2 regions of the Oceanobacillus sp. FSL K6-2867 genome follow, and region 1 is predicted to be linked to the other one. Evidence: riboswitches for the same ligand, from Rfam matches in the RefSeq annotation. Region 1 holds a riboswitch; the other holds the start of a gene.
The links. A riboswitch is a leader RNA that binds a small molecule or an ion and turns the genes downstream of it on or off. The one in region 1 is predicted to bind cobalamin.
Positions count from the first base shown of each region.

Region 2: it holds a riboswitch for cobalamin, as region 1 does, so the genes downstream of both, NSQ77_RS20470 (DUF4430 domain-containing protein) here and NSQ77_RS17970 (acyl-CoA dehydrogenase family protein) in region 1, are expected to answer to the same signal.

Region 1 covers NZ_CP150144.1:3,721,663-3,724,853, forward strand. The annotation lists gene NSQ77_RS17960 (hypothetical protein) at 1-672, shown strand, start outside; gene NSQ77_RS17965 (hypothetical protein) at 746-1,210, opposite strand; cobalamin riboswitch at 1,417-1,611, shown strand; gene NSQ77_RS17970 (acyl-CoA dehydrogenase family protein) at 1,822-3,191, shown strand, end outside.
Region 2 covers NZ_CP150144.1:4,214,589-4,217,779, forward strand. The annotation lists gene NSQ77_RS20465 (ATP-binding protein) at 1-1,114, shown strand, start outside; cobalamin riboswitch at 1,188-1,377, shown strand; gene NSQ77_RS20470 (DUF4430 domain-containing protein) at 1,528-1,962, shown strand; gene NSQ77_RS20475 (ECF transporter S component) at 1,967-2,482, shown strand; gene NSQ77_RS20480 (RNA polymerase sigma factor SigX) at 2,575-3,117, shown strand; gene NSQ77_RS20485 (hypothetical protein) at 3,107-3,191, shown strand, end outside.

The sequences.
Region 1 (3,191 bases):
CAGCTTGAAGAAGCAGAAAAAACCAAAGATGAGATTAGCTATTCCATAAATGAATTGCATCATAAATTGCAAGGAGTCGTGGCTGCAGATAAGGACTATGAGTTTCTTTTGTCTGCGAAGGAACAAATTATTAAGGAAAAAGATGCTGCATTCGGAAATCGTTTATTTGAATTAAATGATCATGAAGGCGATATAGGAGCATACATCACAGAGTTAAATGAAGCGATTGAAGCAGGCTATGATGTAGAACATGCACTGAATAATGCAATGGGTTCCCTTGAAAGTGCAGAAGGTTGGGGGACATTTGATATGTTTGGTGGTGGGATGACTTCGAGTATGGTTAAGCATGACCATATTGATAAAGCGACAGATCATATCCATCATGCACAAACGAGGATGCGTAGCTTTCAAAAAGAATTATTAGATGTCGATGAAGTAACAGACTTGCAAATCGATATTTCAGGAATGCTGAAATTTGCTGACTTTTTCTTTGATGGTTTAATTGTTGATTGGATGGTTCAGGGGAGAATTCAGGACTCTTTACAACAAGCAAGGGACCAGCATGCTGGCGTTGTATCGATTATACGGAAATTAGAAACGTCCTTGACAGAAAAAGAAATAGAGCTGTCTGCCATCCAAACAGATAAAATAGCGCTAATAGAGCAACTATAAATGGATACCTTCCTTAACTGCCAGATGTAGAAAAGGAAGGTGTCAGGTATTTAATAATAATATAGCTTTTATTCTATTTTTCCAATGAAAATTCTGCTGCAATATCAACACCGTCTAGAATAAGTAATGTCGCATCATATGCAAATTCTTGTACTTTTTCAGGCTCCACATCGTCTTTTATTTTATATTCTAAGTGAACAGACATTTCTGTATTTGGTTCGAAATACTCGGAATATCCGCTGCCTAAAGATAACATCTTATTATAATTTGTATGCTTCTCCATCACCATCACTTCAGATAATTTCTGATTTGGTTGTATGACGAATTCAATTCCGAACGGATGCTGTCCAGGATAATCAAAATCACTTTCAATTGGTATTTCGCCATTATTTTTGATTTTGAAATCGTAACGTAATATACCTTCCGATTGAATAACCGTTATTTCTGTATCTGTAATTTCAAGCTTGTTTTGATTTTCAAAGCCCGTTAGGAGATTAAATACGAGAAATAGTATAAACAAAAACCCTATTTTTTTCATGCGTTCCCTCCTTTATTTGTGTCATAATGTAGTGTGGAAATAATTAGTAGTTCCTATGCATAGATTAAAGAATTTATCGTAGTGAATCAATAAGAAAATCAGCGGCTGGTTTGAAAATTGTAAATGATGTTGATGAGAGCTCTTTAATTCAAAGCGTGATTATGTTGTTAATTTAAAAGAAGAGTGCTATAATTTAAAAATAACTGAATAGTTTTGAAGATGTAGGTGCAATGAAATTTAATTTTATTGCTTAAAAGGGAAGTTCGGTGAAAACCCGACGCTGTCCCGCAACTGTAATAGGGAGCAATTCGATGGATACCACTGTTTATTGTTGTAAAATGGGAAGGTTCGAATTGCGATGATCTAAAGCCAGGAGACCTGCCTATATCTAGCGGCATTTATTCCTACGAGGATAGGAGGTGTTACGTGTATTATGAAGCCTTGTAATTTTAAAACAAGTTTGCTTGTTTTTTATCATGCGCACTAACAACTTCCATATGGAATGTTAGTGTGCATTTTTTATGTGATTTTGCAAGGGATTGAAGTGGGTTGACTGAAAAACAAGTACATTTAAAAGTAAGACTATGTTCTTTTAATAAGGAGGCGGGCATGTGAAGAAGGTTGAGACAACTAAAAAGCATACGCTATTTCCGAGCGAGCAATCAGTCACGTCTGTCGACCTCGATGAGGAAGAAAATCTAATTGCTAAAACCATTGATAAATTTATTCAAAAACAAGTAACACCAAATATGACAAAGCTTGAATCGTATGATTATGAACTTGCTAAAAAACTATTTCGCAACGCAGGAGATCTTGGATTATTAGGTGCAGAAGTTCCCCAAATATATGGGGGTATGAATCTGGGCAAAAAAGCTGCAGGTTTAATTGCTGAACGAATAGGTTATGGTGCATCATTTAGTGTGTCCTTCAATATTCATACAGGTGTAGGAACACTTCCATATGTATATTTTGGTACACAGGCGCAGAAAAAACAATATCTGCCGAAGCTTGTATCTGGCGAATGGGTTGGTGCGTATGCATTAACAGAATCAAATGCTGGATCAGATGCACTGGCTTCAGAAACAACTGCAGTTTTAACTGAAAACAGTGATGAATGGGTATTAAATGGTGAAAAGCAATGGATAACAAATGCCCATATTGCCAGCGTTTTCGTGGTGTTCGCAAAAACGAAAAATGGTATTACAGCATTTATTGTAGAACGATCAATGTCCGGTGTTTCAATCGGGGTAGAAGAAAAGAAGATGGGCATTAAAGGCTCATCAACTGCAACCTTGATTATGGATAATGTTATGCTGTCAGCTGATCAAGTGCTTGGTCAAGTTGGGAAAGGACATCTCATTGCACTTAATATATTAAATCTTGCTCGTCTAAAGCTTGCCTTTGCTAATGTAGGCACTGCAAAACAAGCGCTGTCGTTTGCAGTAAATTATGGAAAGGAACGAAAGCAATTTAATCAGGAGCTTGTCTATTTTACAATGATTCAAGAGAAGCTGGCAAATATGACTTTAGCAACTTTTGCAGCTGAATGTACAGCGTATGTAACAGCGAATAGGTTAGATAATCTGCAAACCAACTTATCAAATCAAGAAGACATTGTTGCTCGTCTTTCTAATTATGCAGTTGATTGTTCGATTAATAAAGTCTATGCATCGGAAGCTTTGCACTATGTTGTAGACGAAGCCTTACAAATTCACGGTGGTTACGGATATATGCAAGAATATGAAGTAGAGCGTTTATACCGGGATGCAAGAATTAATCGATTATTTGAAGGAACAAGTGAGATTAATCGCCTTACAATTGTAAGATCTTTCTTGAAATTGTATCGTAATGATAAATCGATAATTGAACTGGAAGAAACACAAAACCATTCTCAAAACTTATTTATCCGCTATTCCAGCAAGCTATTAAACATGATTTTGAAAGCGGTTACCAAAGAAGGTGATATCATTAAAGATGATCA
Region 2 (3,191 bases), 490 kb from region 1:
TGATGAAATTGGCGAGCTTGCAACAGAATTCAATCGCATGGGAAGACAGCTGAAATTCCATATTAATGCACTAAGACAAGAAAAAGAACAATTATCAAGTATTGTTAGTTCAATGGCAGATGGTGTCGTAACGATAAACCGAAATGGTGATATTCTTGTTATTAATCCACCAGCCAAAAAATATATGGAAAACTGGTACTTCGAGAATGATATTACAGATGACCAAAACCGCAAACTTCCCAGTGAACTTAATGAAGCACTTCAAGAAGTTTTTGAAAGTGAACAGGCTGTGCTTCGGGAAATTAGCCTGCAGGGCAGAAGTTACGTTATGTTAATGACACCATTATATGATCAATCCTATATTAGGGGTGCGGTGGCGGTAATTCGTGATATGACAGATGAAAGAAGGTTAGATAAGCTGCGTAAAGATTTTATCGCAAATGTTTCGCACGAGTTGCGTACACCAATATCAATGCTCCAAGGATATAGTGAGGCAATTGTAGACGATATTGCAGATACTAAAGAAGCTAAAAATGAACTTGCCCAAATAATCCATGAGGAATCATTGCGCATGGGCCGACTTGTAAATGAACTTCTTGATCTAGCGAGAATGGAAGCTGGGCAAATACAGTTAAATTTAGAGACAATAGAAGTAGAATCATATGCAAAGCGGGTTGTTAATAAATTCAAGAGTTTAGCTGCTGATAACGGTATTGAGTTATCTCTATTATTGGCCATCGATGTTCCAGAAGCAATATTTGATCCAGATCGAATTGAACAGGTTTTTACAAATCTTATCGATAATGCGCTGCGTCATACTTCAGAAGGCGGTAAAGTCCAAGTAACAATAGCCAATCGTGAAAATGAACTATATGTGGAAATTGAAGATAGTGGCAGCGGGATTCCGGAAGAAGATTTACCATTTGTTTTTGAACGCTTTTATAAAGCAGATAAATCACGAGTTCGTAATAAAGAGAAAAAAGGTACAGGATTAGGGCTATCTATCGTGAAACATCTCATTGATGCGCACCATGGTGTGATTCTTGCTAAAAGTAAGCTAAATCAGGGTACTGCTTTCAGCTTTAGACTTCCGCAAAATAAACACAATCACTAGAGCTTTTCTATTCTAATGTGATATGCTATGATAATTTTTGAACTGGGATAAAACATATATATTGAATTTGGATATTCATAGAAAATGCAAAGGTGAAAGTTTCCTTCTTTTTCTTAGAATAGGGAAACCAGTGAGAATCTGGTACTGTCCTCGCAACTGTAATTGATACGAAATAAGCAATGCCACTGTAATTATTTACGGGAAGGGCTTAAAGTAGGTTTGAATCATCAGTCAGTAGACCTGCCAAATTCAATTTGCATCTCTCAATGCTCCCGAGGTATGGTGATTGAGACATTCGAATACATATAGCTTTTTGTCTATAATTATTTGTTTGTCTACAAATCCGGCTCATAGGAGGAGCTGGATTTTTTTAGTTCATAAACATTTCCAGTTACAAATAAAATGGAGGAGGAATGAAATTGAAAAAATGGATTTTCCAGTTTACGGTCACTCTCATGACAATTGGATTGCTGTTTGGTTGTTCATCAGACGACAATACAAACCAAAACACGTCAGTAAGCACAAATAATTCATCACAGTCTGAAGAAGTTGCAGAAGATTCGGTACGTATTACTGTTTCTATCAATGAAGGGGAAGAATATGTAGCTGAAGAAGAGATCGAGATTGAACAAGGCGATATTCTGATGGATGTCATGGAAGAGAATTTCTACATCGAAACTGAGCATGACGGTCAGTTTATTACAAGTATAGAACGGGTTGCAGCTAGTGATGAAGAGAAAACTGCATGGATGTTCTTCGTAAACGATGAAATGGCAACAGTTGGTGCTGGTGAATATGAGTTATCTCCTGGAGATGTTGTTGTTTTTGATTTACAATCCTGGGAATAACTAAATGAGCACATATAGACTTACAATTCTTGCACTACTAGCGGCTTTGGCTGTTGGCGGAAGATATATCTTTCAATTTATTCCGAACGTACAGCCTGTCACAGCGTTAATTATTATTTGTGGTATTATACTTGGTCCAATGTCCGCTCTATTATTAGCAATTTTAACTACATTTCTTTCAAATATGCTCTTGGGTATGGGCTTATGGACAATTTGGCAAACCGTCTCCTGGGGAATAATTGGGTTAATAAGTGGACTATTAAGTAAAATGCTAAAACGTGTACCATTTGTTATTATTGTCCTTTTTGCAATATTTAGTGGATATTTTTATGGCTTCATTATATCGTTAACCACATACCAGGTTACAGGTAAGTTTTGGCCATATTATATTGCGGGACTTCCTTTTGACACAAGTCATGCAATTGGCAACGCAATTTTTATAGTGCTTCTGTATCCGATTATCTCCTTTTTATTTAAAGAATATGCATATAATAGGTTTGACATAAAAAATACCGACTGATTTCAGTTGGTATTTTTTCTTCATATCCATTATAGTTTAGTTGAAACCTTTTTAGATTTATAACGACTATATAATTGAACGGGAGGGTCTTTATGAAGGCCGTTTTCGATAAATTTTATGATACCTACCATCAAGACCTTTTCCAATACATTTTCTATATGGTGAAAGACAGAGAGACGACAGAAGACTTGGTTCAAGAGGTTTATATAAAAGTGTTAAAATCATATGATAATTTCAAGGGTGAAAGCAGTGAGAAAACATGGCTTTTTTCAATTGCACGACACGTTACGTATGATTATTTCCGTTCATTAAAAAGGAAAAGAGATCGAATATATGAGTTCTTTAATTGGAATGATAAGGGTTGTTTAATACCTGATTTAAGCAAGCTTCCAGAAGAAGTCGCCGAAGAAAACGATCAAATCAAACAAGTGTATACATACTTAAACCATTGTACACTGGACCAAAGGAATGTAATAATACTTCGTTATTTGCAATCCTTTTCCATACAAGAAACTGCTGAAATACTTAATTTTACCGTTAGTAAGGTGAAAACGACTCAGCATCGTGCATTAAAGGCATTAAAAAAAGCGATGGTTGAAGGCAACAAGAAAGGAGGAGATGCTAGTGAGAACTAATAAGGAACTTGAGAAAATAATCGCTGACATAAAACAGCTTCCTGTAATCAAGGATAAAACAGATAAATCGGAAT